One region of the Pseudoalteromonas sp. Angola-4 genome, then DNA from elsewhere that is predicted to be linked to it. Evidence: riboswitches for the same ligand, from Rfam matches in the RefSeq annotation. Region 1 holds a riboswitch; the other holds the start of a gene.
What was found. Region 1 has a riboswitch for cobalamin ahead of PSH48_RS16250 (ABC transporter ATP-binding protein). Riboswitches for the same ligand answer to the same signal wherever they lie in the genome.
Positions count from the first base shown of each region.

Region 2: another riboswitch for cobalamin. It lies ahead of PSH48_RS00340 (TonB-dependent receptor domain-containing protein); the one in region 1 lies ahead of PSH48_RS16250 (ABC transporter ATP-binding protein).

Region 1 covers NZ_JAQREK010000016.1:32,578-44,766, reverse strand. The annotation lists gene PSH48_RS16295 (POTRA domain-containing protein) at 1-170, opposite strand, end outside; gene PSH48_RS16290 (DUF3630 family protein) at 317-601, opposite strand; gene recQ (DNA helicase RecQ) at 609-2,432, opposite strand; gene PSH48_RS16280 (thioesterase family protein) at 2,567-3,022, shown strand; gene rarD (EamA family transporter RarD) at 3,153-4,070, shown strand; gene PSH48_RS16270 (response regulator) at 4,123-5,358, opposite strand; gene PSH48_RS16265 (DUF413 domain-containing protein) at 5,446-5,820, opposite strand; gene PSH48_RS16260 (LysR family transcriptional regulator) at 5,911-6,780, shown strand; gene PSH48_RS16255 (porin) at 6,979-7,911, shown strand; cobalamin riboswitch at 8,011-8,141, shown strand; gene PSH48_RS16250 (ABC transporter ATP-binding protein) at 8,210-9,019, shown strand; gene PSH48_RS16245 (FecCD family ABC transporter permease) at 9,024-10,028, shown strand; gene PSH48_RS16240 (cobyric acid synthase) at 10,034-11,524, shown strand; gene cobO (cob(I)yrinic acid a,c-diamide adenosyltransferase) at 11,508-12,107, shown strand; gene PSH48_RS16230 (cobalamin-binding protein) at 12,107-12,189, shown strand, end outside.
Region 2 covers NZ_JAQREK010000001.1:54,835-67,023, forward strand. The annotation lists gene PSH48_RS00280 (hypothetical protein) at 1-236, shown strand, start outside; gene PSH48_RS00285 (hypothetical protein) at 229-747, shown strand; gene PSH48_RS00290 (hypothetical protein) at 836-1,345, shown strand; gene PSH48_RS00295 (hypothetical protein) at 1,338-1,850, shown strand; gene PSH48_RS00300 (hypothetical protein) at 1,850-2,392, shown strand; gene coaD (pantetheine-phosphate adenylyltransferase) at 2,435-2,926, opposite strand; gene PSH48_RS00310 (TetR/AcrR family transcriptional regulator) at 3,252-3,905, shown strand; gene thiI (tRNA uracil 4-sulfurtransferase ThiI) at 4,003-5,460, shown strand; gene PSH48_RS00320 (ketopantoate reductase family protein) at 5,487-6,389, opposite strand; gene PSH48_RS00325 (VanZ family protein) at 6,382-6,735, opposite strand; gene PSH48_RS00330 (YajQ family cyclic di-GMP-binding protein) at 6,886-7,368, shown strand; gene PSH48_RS00335 (ABC transporter substrate-binding protein) at 7,636-8,418, shown strand; cobalamin riboswitch at 8,486-8,655, shown strand; gene PSH48_RS00340 (TonB-dependent receptor domain-containing protein) at 8,705-10,534, shown strand; gene msrA (peptide-methionine (S)-S-oxide reductase MsrA) at 10,780-11,316, opposite strand; gene PSH48_RS00350 (efflux RND transporter permease subunit) at 11,406-12,189, opposite strand, start outside.

The DNA of each region.
Region 1 (12,189 bases):
GTTTTATCTTCAACCTCACGGCGTAAATTATTGCTTTTGTCAGAGTGAGTTTGCACAGCGGAGCAGGTGTTAGTTTTATTGGGTGGTTGTTGTGCAAAGGCCTTAGGCGCACTAAAGCTTACAAGGGCTAAGCTTATACAACAGTGTGCAATCCATTTTCTATTCACCATTCAACCTCTTCAATACTACTGCAAATATGAGTCGTAATATCAGCTTACATCATTGTTATTACAATGTAAGTAAAAGGTATGGATTTTGAAACTAATTAATTGTTACCGTTACGCACCTTTGTTAATTAGTGCATATGCGAGGCGTTTTAGCTTAAGTAAAAAGCAAGGGCTGCTAATAAATGCTCGGCTTCTTGGCCTTCGCCATTAATCCAAATACTTTCGCTGTAGTGTTCAAAATTTAAATTAAAGGTTTGCTGTTGATAGCTAAAGCGCAATTGATGACGGTCAGCACCCCCTGCGTAGTCAATAATTGTTATTTCATCTGCGTGTAAAAACAGCGTGCTCCACAGCTCAAAGTCTTCATCGTGTGGGGCTTCTACCGGGCTTATAACAATGCATTTATGGGCGTGATTGTATTCAATTTGGGTCATAGTTTACTTAATTGCTAGCAAGGTAATTACGAATGGCCGTTAAAAATTCGCCGCCATATTTATTGAGTTTGGTAAAGCCAACGCCCGATACCTTTAAAAATTCGCTGTCGTTGGTGGGCATTAATTGCGCCATTTCGGCTAAGGTTTTATCGTTAAATACAACGTACGGCGGTACATCGTCGGCATCAGCGAGTTCTTTACGCAGAGCCCGTAAGCGGGCAAATAGTTTTTTGTCGTAGTTAAACTGCGCCAGTTTATCTTGGTATACGTGTTTAGCTTGTAAGCGCGGCTCGGCAAGCTGTAGAGCGTATTCACTTTTAAGCACTGCGCGTGCTGCTTCGGTTAAGCGCAGCGAGGCGCCTTGGGTAATATCTTGGCTTAACAAGCCTTGGTGTATAAGTTGGCGTAATATACTGAGCCAAAATTCACTGCTTTTGTCTTTGCCTATGCCATAGGTGCTGAGTTCGTGGTGGTTGTTGTCGCGTATGCGGCTGGTATTAGCCCCGCGTAATAATTCTACAATATAGCCTAAGCCAAAACGCTGCCCAGCTCGATACACACACGAAAGCGCTTGTTGCGCTACTAATGTGCCATCAAAGCTTTTTGGTGGGTTAATGCAAATATCGCAGTTGCCACATTGCTCGCGTTTATACTCGCTAAAGTAGTTTAATAGTATTTGCCGGCGGCATGTTTGCGCCTCGGCAAAGCTGGCCATGGCATTAAAGCGTTGTTCTTCTACGCGGCGGCGTTGTTCATCGTCTATGTCTTCAAAAAAGCGCCTAACGCGGCCTATATCGGCGGGATCAAAATACATAATGGCTTCTGCGGCTAAGCCATCACGCCCAGCGCGGCCGGTTTCTTGATAGTAGGCTTCAATACTTTTTGGAATATCGTAATGCAGAACAAAACGCACATTTGGTTTATTTATGCCCATACCAAAGGCAACGGTCGCAACGACTATTTGAATGTCGTCACGGGCAAACCCGGTTTGCACAAATTGGCGCTGCTCGTTGCTCATGCCAGCATGGTACGCGGCGGCATTTAAACCTGCATCAGCGAGTTTTTCGGCAATGTCATCAACGCGCTTACGGCTAGTGCAGTAAATAATGCCACTTTGATTTTTTTGCTCTTTTAAATAGCGCAGTAGTTGCGCCATGGGCTTGAACTTTTCTTCGATGGTGTAACGAATATTCGGTCTGTCGAAGCTGCCGGTATGTATATAGGGCTGTTGTAATTTTAATTGCTCAACTATATCAAAGCGGGTCGCTTTATCGGCCGTGGCGGTCAGTGCCATCATAGGTACATGGGGAAAGCGCTGCTTAAGCTCATTTAATCTAAAGTAATGAGGTCTAAAGTCATGCCCCCAATGCGATACACAATGTGCTTCGTCAATTGCAAATAAGCTGATATTTAAGTGGCTGAGTCGCTCGGTAAATTCATGCTGAAGCACTTTTTCAGGGGCAACATACAGTAATTTTATTAGCCCTTGGTGCAATTGTTGGTACACTAATTGTTGCTCTTCGCGAGCCAAGCTATTATTAATGTAAGCGGCTTTAACACCTAATGCTTGCAGTTGCGTTACTTGGTCTTGCATGAGCGAGATAAGCGGTGAGATTACCACAGTAACCCCTTCGAGCACTAACGCTGGTACTTGGTAACACACTGATTTACCGCCGCCTGTAGGCAGTAGTACCAAAGAGTCTTGGCCATTAATGGCCGCGTCGATCACCGCTTTTTGGCCATCACGAAACTCGCTGTAGCCAAACACTTGTTTAAGAACCGTGTCGGGCTTGCGGACCAATGTGCTAGGTGTAGGGGTTAGAGTATTCATCGGCGGCTATTTTAGTGTTTTTTTAATAGGATGTCTTTAGCTTAGAGGTAAATGATTTAATTAGTGCCTCGTGGTTTTGCTTCAGGTATGCTTAACTCATCGTACCAGTGTTAATTTAAACATAGAGAATAATAATGAATAAAGAAATGTTAATTGAACAAGTTGGCGCACTGTTTGTAAATGGCATGCCATTTAATCAGTTTTTAAATATCTCGGTAGAGTCGCTCAGCCCTGAGCAAGCTAAAATTACCTTTCCCTGGCAGGATGTATTTATAGGCAATCCTGCGCAAAAAATTCTTCACGGCGGTATTATATCGGCGGTGCTCGATAATGTGGGCGGCATGCTTGCAGCAGCCAGTGTTATTGATAAATTAACCGAGCTCGATATCCCTAGCGTTCAGCAAAAGCTGGCTACCTTAGGCACTATTGATTTGCGCACAGATTATTTGCGCCCTGGCAAAGGGGAGACATTTACAGCCAGTGCTACTTTGATCCGCTCTGGAAATAAAGTGTGTGTATGTAGAATGGAGCTACACAACGAAAAGGCAATCCAAATCGCCTTTGGTACAGGTACGTATTTAGTAGGTTAAAGCTGCTAATTACGCACGGCTAAAATAAAAAGCTTTGCCTTACGCTGAGCTTTAGTTACCGCAAAATAAATCACTTAATAGCGCGAATTGGTATAAACTGTCGGCCTTTTAGTATGAATAAGTAGTATGTATGTCGATTGCAAACGAGCAGCGTAAAGGCGGTATTTTTGCCTGTTTAGCTTTTTTAATGTGGGGCTTAGCGCCTATTTATTTTAAACAAATACAACATGTTTCTGCTTTTGAAATTTTAACTCACCGTGTTGTCTGGTCTGTGGTTTTTTTAGTGCTTGTGGTCAGTGTGCTTAAATACTGGGATAAGGTTAAGCGCATAGTTGCCCAGCCAAAAATTATTTTAATGTTAGTACTTACCTCCTCTATATTGGGTTTTAATTGGGGGCTGTTTATTTGGGCGGTTAATAATAACTATATGCTCGATGCCAGTTTAGGGTATTACATAAACCCATTACTTAATGTGCTGTTGGGCATGCTATTTTTAGGCGAGCGGCTGCGAAAGTTACAAGGGTTTGCAGTGTTTTTAGCCTTTGCGGGCGTAGTATTGCAATTGGTCAGTTTTGGCTCGTTTCCGGTGGTGGCGTTTTCGCTTGCCACGTCTTTTGCTATTTATGGCTTACTGCGTAAAAAGTTACCTGTTGAAGCGCTGCCAGGCATTTTACTCGAAGCCCTAATTTTACTGCCGGTTGCATTAATTTACTGGTGGGTAATGGCACCAACGCCTACTTCCGACTTAGCCCTAAACGATTGGCATACCAATGCGCTGTTAATTAGTGCCGGTATTATTACTACGTTGCCGCTGCTTTGCTTTACCGGAGCGGCCAAGCGTTTGCAGTACACAACATTAGGCTTTTTTCAGTACATAGGGCCAAGTTTAATGTTTATGCTTGCTGTGGTGTTTTACGATGAAGTATTTGATGCAGAGCGGGTGATTACGTTTGCCTGTATTTGGAGTGCACTGGCTATATTTACCTGGGACTCTTATCATCAATCGCGTAAGCGTAAAAAAGCGGCTGTTACCGCCGCCGAAGTTTAATACCTATGCGCAATAATAGTTTAAACAAGTTGCTATAAAGCAGCGTTAAGGTTTAGCTTATTACTTTATTACGGCCGGTTTCTTTTGCATCATATAGCTTTAAATCGGCCTGTTTAAGTAACTCATCTATTTGGTAAATAGGGCCGCTTGCAAAACCAATAGAAATTGTAAATTTAATTTTTTCTTGGCTAAACTCTTGGCTATTAAGCTCTATAAATTGCCTAAATCCTTCAAGGCGTTTTAGCGCTTGCGCTGTGGTTGCATCAGTAAAGTAAACGGCAAATTCTTCACCGCCTAAACGAGCGACTAGCTGCTTTTCAAAGTACTTTTTAAAACACACCGCCAACCCTTTGAGAACCTCATCGCCTGAATCGTGACCGTATGTATCGTTAATCGATTTAAAATGGTCTATATCAAGCATGGCGAGTGCGCCATCTTGATTCGATTTTTTTAAATACTTGAGAGACTTGCTCGACTCTTCAAAAAAGTAGCGTCGATTAGGCAGGTTTGTTAAGTAGTCAGTATTTGCTTGGCGTTTGATTGTTGCGATTTGCTCAAGCATGTCGACGTTTTGACTTAGTCGGCAGTAAAACTCTTCGCTGTTAAAGGGTTTATGGAGGTAGTCGTTGGCACCATTTTTTAAAAATAGGCTCGATAATGCTGACGAGTCAGCACCTGAAATACCGATAATGGCTTTTTCATCATTACTGTAAAGCCGGCGAATTTCGGCGCATAGCTCATCACCATTCATGTTTGGCATTTCGTTATCGGTAATAATAACAGACACGTCTTTTTGGCTTTCAAGTACTTCTAGCGCGTCTTTGCCGTCCTTAGCTTCGAGTATTTGATACTTATGGCGCTTTAGTAAACTACAAATGTATCTACGGGTAGAGGTTGAGTCGTCGACGACCAGCACTTTTACGTTCTCGTTTCGTGGTAAACGGCTTAGTTGTTTTTCTAGGTATTGGTAAGCTTGTTTGTTTTCTTTGATTATGTAATCAATTATTGGGTATTTTTCTACCGTGTCGCGAGTTTGTTTATCTATATTGCCTGTCATTACTATGGTGGGAATGTCGGCATTAATAGTATACGGAACCGCCTCACCCGCAGGAGCATCGGGAAGGATAAAATCAACAACAGCGCAAAAGTAGCTATTGTGTTTTATTAGCTCTTTTGTTGCCGCTAAAGACTCGGCTATATCTACTTCGTAACCTGCTTTAAGCGCGATATGCTTTTGCACACGCGCTATAGTAGGCGTATCTTCAACTATGAGTATTTTTCGCGTCACGTAACAACCTTGTTTGATATTTTGCAAAAGTATTTGCTTATACAAGTTGTAACTGTTAAAACGCAAAAAAGCAAATATCTTAGAGGCTTATACGCTATCTGATTCGCTATAATCGTCTTGGCTTATTGGTACCGGCCCTGACATTTTTGAACGGCCAAAAAGTGTATGAAACTTGGTTTTACAGGTTGTTAGTTTTAAATATTTAACCCAGGCTTTTTCGATTGGGTTTGTAGGTTCTTTACTGCCACAAACTACGTCAACAAATTGCTCTTGTAGCGTATTTTGGGGTGCTAAAGTTTTATTATAAAGGCCTTTTAGTACAACGCCGTGTTGCTCTAATATGCTGGCTTCTAATAAGGTGAAGTTTCCGCTGCGGCTAAACCCGCGAGGAAAGTTTTGATCATCATAAAATTGACGTTGGCTAACAAACGCTTGGCGAAGTAGTGAAATATCGTTGCTCATAACTGTATCCTCATACCCTGTTTATTGCTGGAGTATGATGCAAGTTTGACAATTTATTAAACAAGTTATTTTTATCGTGAGGATAAAAAATTGGATATAGATTTATTAAAAACATTTGTAGAGGTTGTGCGCACGCGTCACTTTGGTAAAGCGGCTGAAAACCTGTATATCACTCAATCGGCAGTAAGCTTTCGAATTCGCCAGTTAGAGCAGGGGTTGGGTGTAAACTTGTTTATTCGCCAGCGTAACAATATTCAATTAACGGCGCCAGGAGAGCGATTGCTTCCGCACGCTAAAATGATCATCACCGGCATGCAGCGTGCCAAAGTCGATGTGGCACTTGCCGATAACATGCACAAGCAAATAAGTTTAGCGGGTACGCCTAATATATGGGATGCGTTTTTACAATTTGGCATTACTAATATTGTGTCGGCTATGCCTGGGGTGTCGTTGGTCGCAGAGGTTAAAGCCCAACAAGAAAGCACGCGGTTATTATTAGAGCGTACGCTTGATTTAGCCATTTTATTTGACCCCCCTAAAGTAGACGAGCTTGTGGTTGAGCGAATTTGCGAGCTGCCAATTATTCCGGTTAGTGGCTATGACACGGCCACTAACGAGAACTTTTTTGATAACCAATATGTATACGTTGATTGGGGTACTACGTTTTCACTATGGCATGCGCGCCAATTTACCGGTAAAACGCCGCCTTATTTTAGAACCAGTACGGGACGTATTGCCCTTGATTTAATTCTTCAGTGTGGTGGTAGCGCGTTTATTCCTGAGGTACTTGTTGAGTCTCACCTAGAAAAGGGTGAGCTGTTTCATGTAAAAGACGTAGAACATACTTCGCGTGATATTTTTGTGGCTTACCACAGAGACAACGAACAAAAAGAGTTAATAGAAACCCTGATTAACTTATTACCTAAAATAAATGCTTATCAGCCTGTTGATGAACACTAAATACCGACTATGATTTTTAATGAGGTTGAATAGGTACAATTTTGTTTATTAAATATTCATGTCGGTTTGTTTTCAGAATTTAGACACTTTTATTAAAATAAAAAGACAAAAATGTTTCCTTTGTAATATATCTGTCATTTAACGGTGACAAACTGCAGCTGTTTTAAAAATTAGTCTTGTGATTATCGAGGAAATAACATGAATTTTGTAAAATCGAGCTTATGTGTTGCACTAGTAAGTGGTTTATCTTTTAGCGCGTTTGCAGACGTTGATGTATACGGTAAAGCGAATGTTACTGTGCAATCGTCTGATGATGGCGAAGGGTCTTTCACTGAAATTAAAAGTAATGCATCTCGCTTTGGACTAAAAGGGTCTGAAAAGATTACTGATGGATTAGAAGCGGTTTATAAGTTTGAGTTTCAAGTTGATGTATCTGATGCTGACTCTAAAGGTGATAACGACGACAATATTTCTGCACGTAACCAGTATGTAGGTTTAAAAGGTGCATATGGTCAAGTTGTTGTGGGTCGTAACGATACAGCGCTTAAACAATCGCAAGGTAAGTTAGATTTATTTAATGACCTTGAAGGCGATATTAAAAATGTCTTTAAAGGTGAAAACCGCTTAGGTGATTCAATCACTTATACATCTAAAAGCTACGAAGGCTTTAAAGTACTTGCTACATTTGTTGCCGAAGATGACGTAGATGCAGATAACGGCTATTCAATGGCGGTTACTTACGGTGACTCTGCACTTAAAAAGAGTGCGGTATACGCCTCGGTTGCAGCCGATAGCGAAGTAAATGGCTACGATGTAGTGCGTGCGTCAATTCAAGGTAAAGTAGAGAGCTTTAAATTAGGCGCTATGTACCAAACTCAAGAAAAAGTAGACGGTAGCGCAGAAGCTGACGGCTATTTATTAAACGCAGCCTACAGCATGGGTAAAAACACGTTTAAAGTGCAATACCAAGCAATGGACTTTGATGACAGCGACGACAAAACGGCAGTTTCTGTAGGTGTTGATCATAAGTTTAATAAAAACATTAAAGTATTTGGTTTTTACTCAAGCTTTGATATGGACAACAATGTTGACCAAGACTACGTTGGCCTAGGTATGGAATACAAGTTTTAAGCGTTGCTTAAACACTCCCTTTATTAACCGCGCTCTAATGAGCGCGGTTTTTTTTTGCTTTAAATTATTTACTTACCCGCCCATAATAGACCCTCATTTGGAATGGGGTGAAATTCCTCAACTATTCCCGTAACTGTAATTAGCACCACGCTTTAAGTCAGATACAAATGAGACATATCAATCAGCATGAGAAGTTCTAGATTGGTATACTTTTTAACGAGCGGGTAAACTCATTTTTATTGATGCACTAGTCTTTTAGCTGTGTGTTAGTGAGTGCACGCTTTCCAAGGACTCACTTTTGCAAACTACATTAGCGCCAAATACACCCTTATTAAACGTTCAAAATGTGTCGTGGGAAGTCGATGATCACACCATTTTAAACAATATTAATTTAAACATAGCTAAGGGTAAGTTTATTGGGTTAATTGGCCCAAATGGGGCGGGTAAGTCGAGCTTACTGCGCTGTTTGTATCGCTTTAATAAACCCACCGCTGGTAACGTTACCTTTAATCAGCAGGATATTTGGCAGCTTAAAAGTGAAGACTACGCAAAATATGTTGCTGTAGTTCTACAAGAAACGCCTGCGCAATTTAACCTAACATTATTTGATGTGGTTGCCCTTGGGCTTACACCTCATAAGTCATTATTTAGCGCCACCACCCACAGCGACAAACAAAAAATTACACAGGCAATAAAAACCGTAGGGCTTGAGCAACAGTGTAAGCAAAATTTTGAGTCGCTTTCGGGGGGCGAAAAGCAACGTGCATTGATTGCCCGCGCTATAGTGCAGCAACCGCAATTACTCATCATGGATGAGCCAACCAGCCATTTAGATGTTAAATACCAAATACAAGTGATGGAACTGGCAAAATCGCTAGGGGTTACTGTGTTTGCCTCATTTCATGATTTAAATTTAGCAGCCGCTATGTGCGATGAGCTGGTGGTTATTAATAAAGGTAAAATAACACATACAGGTTCGCCTGCGCAGGTACTTAGTGAGGACATGCTAGCGGATGTTTTTGGGGTATGTGCGCGCGTAACTAGCCACCCTCAACGCACAGAAAATGGTCAAACTATTCCTCATATTACTTACTTTTATGGCTATTAATTAAATGGATATAACAAAAATAAACCAGTGGACAATATTTATAGCAGCCGTATTAATTGCACTGGGTAGCCTTTTTAGCGCACTGAGTTTTGGCGCCGCAGATACGCCGTTAAGTGATGTGCTCACAGGGATTTTATCAGCAGGGGAGGGCTCGTTTAACGCGCGTATTATTTATGAGCTTAGGTTACCTCGTACCTTACTTGCCTTTATGGCGGGTGCAGGTTTGGCTATTGCAGGGCTTATTTTACAAACGGTTACTCGTAACCCGCTCGCTGATCCGTATTTATTTGGCATATCGTCAGGCGCGTCGTTTGGGGTAGTACTGCTTATGGCCGTTGCGGGTATTAGTGCAGGGTTTATGTTATCGGCTGCTGCCTTATTAGGGAGCTTTTTAGCAATGGGCTTATTGATACTTATTGCTGGGCGGCAAAAAAGCACGCAAGTAGAGTCTATGTTGCTAGCGGGGGTGGCACTGTCGTTTTTATTTAGCGCATTTACAAGTTTATTGCTGTATTGGAGTGACCCGCAAGCAGTGGCTGGTATTTTGTTTTGGACGTTAGGTAGCTTTGCCCGCGCACAATGGGCCACGTTATGGTTGCCATGCGTGGTTATAGTGGTGTGTATTAGCTTTATGCTGAGCTTTAAAAGGCAGTTAAATGCGCTGCTTCTTGGCGATGAAAGCGCGATAACGCTTGGGGTCCGTGTGCACCGTTTTAGAATTTTAATGTTGGTATTGAGCTCGTTAATAACGGCCGCGCTGGTGGCCCTATGTGGCGGTATTGGCTTTGTAGGTTTAATGGTGCCGCACATAGTGCGCTTTTTTATATCTCAGGGCAGTACTGCTGGCTTACTAATTACCAGCTTAGTGGGCGGCACGTTTATGGTGTGGGTTGACGTGCTTTCGCGCTCATTACTTAAAAACCAAGAGCTCCCTGTAGGGGTAATTACAGCAGCCATGGGTAGCGTATTTTTTTTAAGCTTACTCTTTTTTAGAAAAACAAAGGCATAGTGCTGATGAAAACCTTAATGATTCAAGGCACTACGTCAGATGCCGGAAAAAGCACCTTAGTCGCTGCGCTTTGTAGAGTGTTTGCAAAGCAAGGTGTAAAGGTCGCGCCTTTTAAACCGCAAAATATGGCGCTTAATAGCGCGGTTACAAAAGAGGGGGGCGAAATAGGCCGCGCGCAAGCTTTGCAAGCCATAGCCGCTAAAGTAGAGCCTCAAAACGACTTTAACCCCATATTGCTCAAACCCAATAGTGATACGGGGGCACAAGTCATTATACATGGAAAAGCCATTAGTAATATGGAGGCAGGGGCTTATCATAACTATAAACAGGTTGCGATGGATGCAGTGCTTGCCTCGCATAAACGCCTAGCAAAGCAGTTTGATTTATTATTGGTTGAGGGCGCAGGCAGCCCCGCAGAAATAAACCTACGCGAGAACGATATTGCCAATATGGGTTACGCAGAAGCGGTAGATTGCCCCGTCATTATTATTGCCGATATAGACAAAGGCGGTGTGTTTGCGCATTTAGTGGGCACACTTGCGTTATTAAGCGAATCCGAGCAAGCGCGCGTAAAAGGCTTTGTTATAAACCGCTTTAGAGGCGATATAAGCTTGCTACAAAGTGGGCTAGATTGGCTTGAGCGCTACACAAAAAAACCAGTGCTTGGAGTGCTGCCTTATTTGCATGATTTAGCACTTGATGCCGAAGATGCTGTAGCAATAGATAACACGGTGACGACTGCCACCATTAATATAGCCGTGCTTTTATTGCCGCATATTAGTAACCATACCGATTTTGATGCATTGCGGCTGCACCCAAATATTAATATAAATTATGTACGCCACACACGCGCGATCCCACCGGTTGATCTGATTATTATTCCTGGCAGTAAAAACGTGCTGGGTGATTTAAGTTTTGTAAAAAATGAAGGCTGGGATACGCAAATAAAGCGCCACTTACGCTATGGTGGCAAAGTACTTGGTATCTGTGGTGGTATGCAAATGTTGGGGTATACCATAAATGATCCCAGCGGAGTCGAGTCGTCATTAAAGCAAGTAACGGGGCTTGCCCTATGCGATTTTGAAACCACACTTAGCACCCAAAAAGTACTCACTAAAGTAACGGCGGCTATGCAGTTAAATGATTTGCAAACACCGTGTAGCGGCTACGAAATTCATGCCGGCATTAGTGAAGGCGCAGCACTTAATAAGCCATTTTTAACGTTTAACGCGCACCCTCATGGGTTTGAAAACGATGGCTTTATTAGTGACGACAATGCCATTGCTGGTACTTATTTACACGGCTTGTTTGATGAACCCGCTGCCACACTGCAAATTTTAAAGTGGGTAAAAAGCGATGCAACCATACAACCTGTGAGTATTGTAGCGCACCGCGAGCAACAACTAGAGCGCTTGGCCACTATGTGCGAGGCGCATTTGAACATGCAACAGATTATATCGATTTATGAAGGAGATAATAATGACGGATACAAATAACGATAAGCACCAGCAGCGCCAACAAAAAGTAAAAGAGCAGGTAGATGCACGCGTGGCTGATGCGCAAGATGTTAAAGGGATATTTCAGGTAATTACGGGTAATGGTAAAGGTAAATCTACCTCAGGCTTTGGTGTGGTTGCTCGCTGCGTAGGGCATGGTAAAAAAGCCGCTGTTTGTCAGTTCATTAAAGGCACATGGGAGTGTGGAGAGCGTAACTTATTACAAGGCGCAGGGGTTGAATTTGCCGTTATGAATACCGGTTTTACATGGGATACGCAAAATAAAGAGGCCGACACCGCAGCCGCGCAAGCAACGTGGCAAGAGTCAAAGCGTATGCTTGCAGATAGCAGTATTGATTTAGTATTACTTGATGAACTTACCTACATGGTGACTTACGGTTATATTGATTTAGATGAGATAGTAAACGCGCTAAATAATCGCCCTCCCATGCAATCGGTTATTATTACAGGTCGCGCAGCGCACCGCACGTTAACAGACCTTGCCGATACAGTAAGCGAAGTGCGCAATGTTAAACACGCCTTCGACTCGGGTATAAAAGCACTAGAAGGGTTTGATTACTAATGTATAAAGCGTTTTTTACTGCACTGCTGTTATTGTGTTCAGGGGGCAGTGCCGTGGCCAGTGATACAGCTGCGCCAGATAA
Region 2 (12,189 bases), on a different contig from region 1:
CTTACTTATTATTTGGCTTGAGCATCAATTCGTTATTATTTATAGCTATGCACATAGATGTGTTTGTACGTGGTAATTACGAACCGTGGTGGTTTTGGTCTGTTTATACAGTTGTTATTAATATGATGGATATCATCATGGTTAGTATTTTTTTCGTTAAAAAGGATTTTTTAATGTTAGTGCATGCTACTGATAAGTTGGTGAACGGTGTTATGAGATTGAAGCAAAGTGGCTGATGTTCTTTGGGGACTGGTCGATTTAGGATACAACGTAGGTATTTTGTTTACGTGGTTTTTTCTTATTGCCTTTTTGTATAACTTATCGGCAAGTATTAATAAGCCAGATAAGAGCAGGGCACAACTTTCATTTATTATGATGGTATCCTACATAGCTAGTTTGTTTATGGATCCAATTATAGAAACACCGCACTTAAATTATTTTTATTATGATGCTGTAACTATCTTGGTTTTACTTCTGTGGCGTAATTTCACCAAACAAACTATACCTACGCCCTTTTATTATTTAATTGTAGGGCTGAGCTTTAATGCCTGTTTATTTTTAGGTATGCATTACGACATTGTTATACAAGGTACACTTTACTATTGGTGGTTTTGGGCGGTATATATTTTTGGGATGTATTTTAGCGATTTCACAATGGCAATTGTACTAATTATAAACAGAGATATTTTAGGTTTACTTCGGCTTAGGAGATATTTGAGATTATTTATAGAAAGGCTGAGGGAGTGAGTTAATTTAATTATTGTTTTATGGTATTTGCTACGCCTCAAAAGTGTAGATAGCGGTACAATTTTTACTTTTCAGGCGTTAAGGTTTCATGATTGATTTAATATTAAATACCAATATAACCTTCTATATAGGTGCATTTGTACAGTGGGGCTTTTTAATGGCTTTTTTGTACTCACTGGTCAGCTCAATAAATAACGCTGATAAGAGCAAAGTTTGGTTAACATCAATCATGGCACTTTCATATTCATCTAGCTTATTTATTGATATGGACTCCATAACCTACTTTGATTTTTTCATATTTGATGCTGCAACACTAGCCTCAATTGCTTTATGTGGTTTTTTTATAAAAAGTTGCACCTTGTACATTTATTTACTTATTGGGTTAAGTATTAATACTTCTTTATTTTTTGCGATGTACATAGACAACGATATTATGCATCACTATGAGTACTGGTGGTTTTGGGATATTTACTTTGTAGGTGTTAATTTTAGCGATTTACTAATGATTACAGTAAGCCTTTTTAATAAAGATATTTTAGGTTTAGTGAGGCTAAGTAATTATTTAACTACAAAGTTGAAGCGTTTCCGATATGCATAACCTGTTATGGGCGATGGCTGACCTTTATGATTACATAACCATTTTAATTACATGGCTGTTTGTTTTTGCATTTTTATATTGCTTATCTATAAGCATAAATAAGTCAGATAAAAGCTTAGCCCAAATATCATTTATTATGATGGCTTCATATACATCAAGTATGGTTATGGACCCGCAAACAGCCACACCTCACTTAAACCTGTTCTTATTTGATGCAGTTACCATAATCGCTTTGATGATATGGATGATTTTTTTATCGAAAGCTAAACCGATCGCCTTTTATTATTTAATCGTGGGGCTAAGTTTTAATGCGTTTGTATTTTACGGTATGCATTACGATAGTATCGTTGTTGGGAATATAGAGTATTGGTGGTTTTGGGGGCTTTATGGTATTGGGCAGCTTACAAGTGACTTAGTAATGGCATTGGTTTTATTTGTAAATAAAGATATTTTAGGGTTAATAAAAGTCAAAAAATATCTCGTTAAAAAAATGGGTGCTTATTAATGCTCCAACATGTATTTATGGCATTGAGCACAGTAAATGACTACCTAAGTATTTTTATTACATGGGCTTTTGTAGTTCCATTTCTTTATAATTTTGCTTGTACAATAAACTGCCGCAATAAGCATATTATGTACATTTCTTTCGTGATGATGCTCTCTTATACGCTCAGCCTATTTATGTTCAAAGCATCATTTATCCTTACAGGCTCAATATATTTAGATTTAGTAATTGCAGATTTACTTACCATTTTCACGCTTGCTTGCCTCTCCTATAATTATAAACATGCTAACGCCACAGCCTATTATTATCTTCTTTGTGGTTTAACGTTTAATGCAACATTACACATGGCTATGCATTACGATTATGTGGTGTTGGTTAGTTATGACTATTGGTGGTTATGGGGGGTCTATGGGGTTGGCCAGTTTTCGAGTGACTTAATAATGGCAATAGTATTAATTATAAACAAAGATATTTTAGGCTTGGTAAAGCTTAAACGTGCTTTATTTAACCGCAATGAATTACAAGCTATGGCTAAAAAGTAGTTAGGTATATTAGCGCACCTAAAGTGCGCTAATTGTGTTTGTTTAGCTTGCGTCGCAGCCTAACCTTTGTTTTAAAGCATCCACTACAAGTGGGCTTACAAATTCGCTCACATCGCCATTATGGCGGGCAACTTCTTTTACCAAGGTTGATGATATAAACGAGTTGCGCTCAGAAGGTGTTAAAAACACGCTTTCTAAATCTGGATTTAGGCGGCGGTTCATATTTGCGAGCTGAAATTCGTAATCAAAATCAGACACCGCTCTAATACCGCGAATAAGCACATCAGCTTTATGATCAAAAGCTAAATCGGCTAGTAAGCCTGAAAAGCCAATCACTTTTACATTACTCAAATGCCCTAAAATAGTGTTGGCTAAATCAACTCGCTCATCAAGACTAAAGCACGGCTTTTTAGAAGGGTTATGAGCAATAGCAACAATAACCGTGCTAAACATTTTAGCTGCGCGCTGAATTAGGTCGGTGTGGCCGTTGGTTAACGGGTCGAAGGTACCAGGATAGATTGCCGTAACGTTCATAGATTTCACTAACTATTATTTTTTAAGTAGTCTATCAGTGTTTGTTCTACAAATCAGCCTAGGAGATCAGGTTGATCTTTTATGTTTGATATTTAATCAGTGAAAGTGCTTTAAATGCGTTACTATTTTTTAAAGTGTAATTACGCTGCTTAGGCTTTACTTTAGTTAACAGCACCACATTAATACAAATGCCTGCGTGGAGCATAATCAGACCTCGTTTTTAAAATAGTAAATTATGATGGTATTTAAACCAGCCTGATTTGTTTATACTGCAAGGCTGATATTTATTGTAATGTAGTTTATAAGTTAATTTGAGTCGTCGCATATGAATACTAAGGATAAAATAATACACACCAGTATTTCGTTATTTAATGAACATGGTGAGCGTGCAATATCAACCAATCATATTGCATCACATTTAGGGATGAGCCCGGGTAATCTTTACTATCATTTTAAAAATAAAGAAGACATTATCCGACATATTTTTGCGCTTTACAGCGAGCATTTACATACTCATTTTAAACCTATTGAAGCAAACGATGATGCGTTTGATCATTTAACTGCTTATTTAGATTCATTATTTGAGCTAATGTGGCGCTATCATTTTTTTTACGACAACTTAGGCGACATCCTCTCAAGGGATGAAAGTTTAAAACAAGCCTACATTGGTTTTCAGTCAACTTTATTAGAGCAGGTTCGCCAAGTTATTTTAGGCCTGCGCGATAACGAAATGATTGCCATAGAAGAGCAAGATGCGCTCGAACTTGCCCATACGCTTAAACTAACCGTTAGTTTTTGGACTCCGTATATTAAAGCGCGTAGGCTCAGTGGTAATTTAGCCGAGCAAGATATTTATCATGGCATTTTAAAAGTATTAGCATTATTTAGGGCTTACAGCACCGAAAAAAGCATACTTAAAATGAATCAGTTACGTGAAAAATACACCCAACTTGCAGAGCAAGCGCCAGCGCTTGCCTAACTGCTGTTAGTTGGTTAGTTCCTAGACGCAAAAATTTTTGCTATAATCGCGCGCCCAATGCCTGGGAGCGCGAATTCCCGCAGTCTAAGAGTGAACTATGCTTAAATTTATCGTCAAACTACATCCTGAAATTGCCATTAAAAGCCGTTCGGTACGTAAACGCTTTACTAAAGTGTTAGAAAATAACATTAAAATTGTATTGCGCCGTGTTGACGAAAAAGTACAAGTAAGAAACAACTGGGATAATATTTCTGTTGTAACTAAGCTTGATGATGCACAAACACGCCTAGACTTTATCGATAGCTTGCAGCGCATTCCTGGTATTGTGCAATTTATTGAAGTGACCGAAACTGACTTCACAACGCTTGACGATATCTATAAAAAAACCATAGACCTAGTAGGGCATACCATCGTTGGTAAAACGTTTTGTGTACGCGCAAAGCGTATTGGTCAACACGACTTTACTTCTACGGACTTAGAGCGTTACGTGGGTGGTGGTTTAAACCAGCACGTTGAAGGCGCTCGCGTTAAGTTAAGCCGCCCAGAAGTAACTATTCGCTTAGAAGTAAAAGACGATAAAGCCTACATAGTTACGCAAACTCACCTAGGTATGGCAGGCTTTCCACTGCCAACACAAGAAGATGTGCTTTCGTTAATGTCAGGCGGCTTTGACTCTGGTGTAGCAAGTTATCAGATGATCCGTAAGGGCGCTCGCACGCACTTTTTATTCTTTAATTTAGGTGGCGCAGCACACGAAATTGGTGTTAAACAAGCCAGCTACTATTTATGGAAAAAATTTAGCTCTACTCATAAAGTTAAATTTATCACGGTTGATTTTGAACCGGTTGTAGCCGAAATTTTAGAGAACGTTGAAAACAGCCAAATGGGTGTTGTGCTAAAACGCATGATGATGCGTGCTGGCAGCCAAGTAGCCGAAAAATTAAATATTCAAGCCTTGGTAACTGGTGAGAGTATAGGTCAGGTTTCTAGCCAAACCTTAGCTAATTTAAGTGTGATTGACCGCGTAACAGAGACCCTGATTTTGCGCCCACTTATTCAGCACGACAAACAAGAAATTATTAATATTGCCCGTAAAATTGGCACGGCAGAAATGGCCGAAACCATGCCTGAGTACTGTGGTGTAATTTCTAAAAAGCCAACAGTTAAAGCTAAACTTGACGTTATTAAAGCCGAAGAAGAAAAGTTCGACTTTGATGTGCTTAATACTGTTGTAGAAAATGCTCGCATTATGGATGTGCGTGATATAGACGTAGAAGCTAAGCAAGAACTTAAAGAAGCTGAGTCGGTAGTTGATTTACCAGCGGGTGCAGTGGTTGTTGATATTCGCTCACCAGAGGAAGAGGATGCAGCGCCGCTTGAGATTGACGGTATAGATGTAGTGCATTTACCGTTTTTCCGCTTAGCGACTAAATTTGGTGATCTGCCAAAAGATAAGGATTACTACCTGTATTGTGAAAGAGGGGTTATGAGCCAGTTACAGGCGCTTATTCTTCATGAAGCAGGCTTTACGGGTGTAAAAGTTTACCGCCCGTAAAGGTTAACCGTAATTTAGAGCGTGGTTTATACCACGCTTTTTTTTGCCTTAATTTTAGCAAGTAGAGCATCGTTTTGCGGGGTGCTGATATTTAATCGCTTACCTTGTTGGCTAATATAGCCACAAATGGCGTCTATTTCGGTTTGTCGGTTATGCGCTACGTCTTGATGCATTGAAGAGTAGTTTTCAGCGGTTAGCATCATTACGTTGTAAGCGTTGTTAAGCGCATCGGCAAGTTTAATATCAAGCTTTAAAGCATGGGCTATTTGGCATGCCTCAGTTAATAAGTTAAAAATAATGCTATTAAAATAAGGGGCACGTAACTGACCATTTTTAATATCATACAGTGCGCTTAATGGGTTAATGGCAATATTTACTAATAGTTTTTCAAACCGTAGCTGCTCAATATTAGTACAGTAGCTTAGCTGCGGCACGTTTTGCAATTGCTCACACATTGCTTGGTGATAACTGTGCGCGCAAGGGTTGCAGGCACCTAATACGCTTTTACCTTCACCGGTGTGCTGTACTATAAAGTCGTTTGTTTTAAAGCCAGCCATGCTGGTGGTTAAAAAGTACAACGCTTGTCGCTTATCGAGTTGCTCATTGAGCGTTTCAACATTACCCATTCCGTTGTGCGATACAACAAGTACACTACTTGGCGATAAAAAGGGTTTAACTTGCGTAAAGGCCGATTGAACCTGAAAAGCCTTTACAGCAAAAATAACAATATCAAACCCGGGCTGTTCATTAATTTGCTTAAGCGTAATAAACCGCGCATTAATTTTTTGCGAAGGCTGTTTTGCTTTGCAATAAAAGCGTGTATTTGCAGTGGCTTTGCGTGTTAACACATGAACAGTGTGAGCTTTAGATAAAAAATGGCTTAGCAATAAACCAATAGCGCCGTCGCCAATAATAAGAATATTAGCCATAAGGGTTCTTTTTTCGAGGAGTAAAAATGGTTCTTAGTAAAAAGTACGTGGCCGCGCCGGCAAAATCAGCAATAAAATCACCTAAAGAGGCCTGCCTGTAGGGAAGCGCATCTTGCATTATTTCTATTGCTGCACCGTAGCCCGCAAGCAAAAGTACTTGCGTGTACAGCGGTAATTTAAAGGCTTTATCCATAATGATGGCAAGTATAAAAAAAATCCCAAAGTGGGCAACTTTATCAACATGTGGAAATAAGTTCGTAACGCCGCCTTTTATTTCTTTGGCAAATAAGAGGGTAAACACCACAATACTAATCAAAAAAACTGCTTGGTAAACACGCCTTGTCACGATAAATCCTAAAACCGCTTAAAAAAGAGGCTGCAGTATATCAAACTAAATTAGTATCGCACCTGAACAACTGGCAGAAAAATGTAAAGATTTATAATTTTAGCGTTATAATCGGCGCATAAATTTAGATTTAATAGTTAGGAGAACCCAATGCCTTCATTTGATATCGTATCAGAAGTAGAAATGAACGAAGCTAAAAATGCAGTAGATAACGCCAACCGTGAGCTAGAAACGCGCTTTGACTTTAGAGGTGTTGACGCATCAATTGAGCTAAACGACAAAACAATTAAACTAAAAGCAGAAGCTGACTCACAAGTTATGCAATTGTTTGATATTTTAGCAGGTAAAATTTCTAAGCGTGGTATGGACGTAGCAAGCTTGGAGCTGCAAGACATCACTCGTGCTGGTAAAAACGTGTTTCGTAATGTTGCACTTAAGCAAGGCATTGAGAAAGACATGGCTAAAAAAGTAGTTAAAGCCATTAAAGACTCAAAAGTAAAAGTACAAGCTGCTATTCAAGGTGAAGAAGTACGTGTAACGGGTAAAAAGCGTGACGATTTACAAGCCGCTATGCAAGTCGTTCGCACTGCAGATTTAGGCCAGCCTTTTCAGTTTAAAAACTTTCGCGATTAATTAGCTAAGTGCCTTTAGTATTTTAAAGTGAAAATTTAAATGTGTGGTTATTAAATATATTAGCCACACATTTTCCCCCGTCTTAATTACAGCCTTTACTTACCCGCAAGCCTAAACCCCTTTTACCTGTGTAAAATTAGTCCACTGTTATTCCATACTCTTTTAACGTTATTTAAATGCATTATTAAACTTGCTTATCACGCAGTTGCGTATATTAGGCTATTCTTAATATCAATATTACTTAATAGCGACTGTTAAAGGCTTTAAATGCTTAAGTTTTTTGTTTTTATACTTATTATTGCGAGCAGTAAGTTTAGCTTTGCCAAGCCAATAAATGTAGATGTGTTGGTAGAGGACGGTTACTTTCCAATTATTATTAATGCCGAAAAAGAGCAAGGGTTAGCGCCTGAGTTTGTAAAAATACTCAATGACTCTCAAAGCGAATATAAATTTACTCTTAACTCTTTGCCTGTAAAAAGGCTCAAAAAGTGGGTCGAATGGGGGGAGTTCGACATGTTGTTTTTAATGGCTATGCAATGGGTGCCTGAAGTAGCAAGAAGTGCCTTACAGGAAACGAGCTTTTATGTTATTGCTAAAAATGAGTTGTATACGCTGGCACAAAACGCCCAACAGCAAAGCTATTTCGATGACTTACATGCTTTAACAAAAGCGGGAGTATTGGGGTATTCCTATCGTTTTGCTGATTTTAAAACCGATGCACAGTATTTAAGTGAAGAACACCAAGTTAGTTTAACAATCGATGAGTTTAACGTTGTTAAAATGCTGCTATTAAAGCGTGCCGATGTAGGGGTGTTAAATAACATAGCTTATCAATACTTTAAAAAGAATAACATTTTTAATATGAACCTGCTTTATAAGAGTAATACCCCAGATGCTATATACGATACTCATTTTTTAGTTAACCCTGCGCGCAGTAAAATTACGGTAAAACAAATGGATAAGCTTTTAAACTCGTCTGCAATAAAACCTAAAATCACAGCGCTTTTAAGTTCATACGGCGTAACATCCAGCTTTACTGAAAATAAATAATTTAACCTTTAGCTATATAGACGTCCGTTGACATTTGTAAACAAACTGCTCACAATAACCGCCTATTTTCAAGGTGCTCGCTGGTTGCTAAATACAGGGTTTAAAGTATTAAAACTAACAGCGAGATAATCGGGAAGTTGGTGCGCCTTTATGACAAAAGCAATCCCAACACTGCCCCCGCAACGGTAAAGTATTAACGCATTTATGTGTTTACTGAGTCCGGAGACCGGCCTTGAAGTAATCTTACTTACTTAAATCTTTGCGGTGGGCAAAGATAGGGAACATCATGCTAAATAAAACAACTCTTGGCGTTGCTATCTCGGCTGCGCTGTCTTTTTCTGTATCTGCTGCACAAAGCCCAATTGAAAAAATCACTGTTACCGCTAATAAATTTGAACAATCAATAAGTAATGTTTTAGCGAGCGTTAATGTAATTGAACGCGCCGAAATAGATGCAAGCAATGTACGCGATTTACCAACCTTACTAAGCACACAAGTGGGTTTTCAAATTAATCCTAATGGTGGCTTTGGCCAAACGTCGGGCGTATCTTTGCGTGGTACAGGTTCTGGCGATACGCTAATTTTAATTGATGGTGTACGCACGGGCTCAGCCACGCTAGGACAAAAAGCATTAAGTAACGTGCCGCTAAATAGTATTGAGCGAATCGAGATCATAAAAGGCTCGCGTGCAGCTGTGTATGGCTCAGATGCATTAGCTGGGGTTATTAATATAATAACGCGTGAAGCGAGCAATGTATCACTTGATGCCACATTTGGCTCTAACGCTTATCAAAACTATCAACTTGCAGGTTCAGTAAAATCAGATGAAGTGGTTAGCGCATTTAATGCAGGCTTTGAAAAAACCGATGGTTTTGATGCATTACAAGGTATAGCGCCCGATGACGACAGCTATGAAAATAAAAACGTAGGCTTTAAAGTAAATTACAGTGATGAGCACTACGGTAACTTTAAGCTACTAGGCCAGTACAGCGAAGGTTACGCGGATTACGATAGCAGCTTTAGCCCGGCTACGAGCACGGTTGAAAGAGGGGACTTTAAAAACTATCAACTGTCGGCGCAGTGGAGCAAAAACTACACTAACCAATCTCATGCTATAGATGTTGCTTTTGCAACCGATGATTCTGACAGCACATATGTGGACTCTTTTACCGGCGGGCCATTAACCAGTACATTTATTACTAAGCGCTCGCAAGTAGATTACAGCGGCCAATACCGCTTAACAAATGAGCTTAATATTAGCGGCGGCGTTAATTGGTATAACGATGATGTATCGCAAAGCTCGCTAGCATTTGATGAGGATAGCCGCGATGTATTAGCAGTGTTTGTTGGGGCTTATTACGACACCGACACTGTGCTTGCCAATTTAACTCTTCGCCAAGACGACGATGAACAGTTTGGTGATGAAACAACCTATACTGCGGCGGCTGGTTATCATTTATCTGAAAATTCAACATTTAGAATTAGTCAAAGCACAGGTTTTAAAGCGCCAACATTTAACGATTTATACTACCCAAATTTTGGTAATCCAGATCTCCAACCTGAAAAGTCAATAAACCGCGAGCTTGGTGTAAATGTTAATTTTGACAGTGCACAAGTCGATTTTGCAATTTTTAGAAACGATATCGAAGATAAAATTGATTACGATGAAAACTTTGCGTTAGCTAATATAAACGAAGCTCGCTATGAAGGGGTTGAGTTTAGCCTTACACAGCAAATTTTAGGTTTTGATAGCCACTTTAATTTTGCATATTTAAGTGCCGAAAACAAAGAAACCGGCGATGAGCTACGCAATGTTGCCAAGCGCACTGTTAATTGGGAGCTCGCAAAGCAATTTGGTGATTTTGATGCTCGCATTGATATGCAATACCGCAGTGATCGCGAGGGGGCAGTAACGCGCCTAGGATCGTATACACTTTGGAACCTAGCGGGTAACTATCATGTGAACGATAATATTGAGCTGTCGCTTCGTGTAGAGAACCTATTTGACAGAGATTACAATGTGGTTGACTCAAGAGCTGACTTTACAAGCGGTGACGTATATTACTACAACACCCCAGAGCGCCGCTTTTTTGCAGGTGCAAGCTATCAGTTTTAATAGCGTTTTTTAATATACAAAAGCCCGATTTATATCGGGCTTTTTAATGTGTATTTATACCAATTCGCATTAATACTTAATCATTTTCAGGGGCTAAATGTGTCGCTATCTGCTTTAAAAAATTCTCATTTAGAACAACTAAATAGCGAATTTTTTGCCTTGCTATCAACACGTTTATCCATCCTCAAAATAGATCACTTAATTATGCGGATTGGTATTAGAATTATTTTAACAACGCAAATTAGCTAGTCAGCTAAAAACTCTTTAAATACAGTTTCAAACTTGTGTAATTTAGGTGCTATTAAAATACTACAGTAACCCTGCTGTGGGTTTTCGTTGTAGTAATCTTGATGATAATGCTCCGCTGGGTAATATGTGGTAGCAGGGCTAACCTCTGTCACTATTGGCTCGCTAATATGGTTTTGTAACTGGGCTATCATCTCATTGGTTTTATTTAATTGCGCATCGTTGTGGTAATAAACAACACTTCTATACTGTGTGCCAATATCGTTACCTTGGCGATTTAATTGCGTGGCATCGTGTAACGTAAAAAACATGCTAAGCAGTGTTTCAAAACTCACTACAGCGCTGTCAAATTCCAGTTGCACAACCTCAGCATGGCCTGTTGTACCAGAGCAGACCGATTTATACGTGGGGTTGTCGGTATGGCCGCCGGTGTAACCTGAGCTTACGTTTAGTACACCTTTTACTCGTCTGAATGCAGCGTCTATACACCAAAAACAGCCTCCACCAAATGTTGCTAGTTGTGTTGATGTGCTCATAAGTTGTCCTAATTATGTCTGTTACAGTATTAAGGCGAGCATAAATTGAATACGCCGTAACAGCAAGTTACGGCGCAGTGTAAGCTCAGTTAAATTTCTTCGCTGTCTTTTAGCGGGTGAGAGTCGGCTTGCTTATTTAATTTTTGCTGTAAAAACTCTGGCGACTGTGTGTTGCGGGCTAGGGCATAATACGCCGCAGGCACAACATAAAGCGTTAGCAATGTTGATACAATAACCCCTGTAAATACCACCACACCAATTACCATGCGGCTCTCTGCGCCTGGGCCTGATGCCAATACTAAAGGCACTGCGCTCATTACCGTAGTCAGAGAGGTCATTATTATTGGGCGCAGGCGCTGAGTGGCCGCTTGCAAAGTAGCCTCGCTAAATTCTACGCCTTTATCACGCAGTTGGTTGGTAAATTCGACTATTAAAATACCATTTTTAGCGCTTAAACCTATCAGCATTACAATACCAATTTGGCTATAAATATTAAGCGTTAAGCCCGTTGCCCATAGGCCAAACATAGCGCCCATTAGGCCAAGTGGTACTGTTAGCATAATGACAAACGGGTGCATAAAGCTTTCAAATTGCGCAGCTAAAACTAAAAAGGTTACAGTTAGGGCAAGCACAAATACATAGGTCATGGCCGATGCGCCTTCGTAATATAATTGTGATTCACCTTTATAATCTACAGCGCCGTCAATGTCGTTTTCTTCTGCGGCTACTTTGTTTAAAAAGTTAAGTGCTTGTTCAAGTGTATAACCGTCCGCAAGATTAGCGCTTAGTGTAATGGCGCGCATTCGGTTATAACGGTTTAAGCGCGATGCTGTGGCCTCTTCTTTTAAGCTTATAAGGCTATCTAGTGGGACC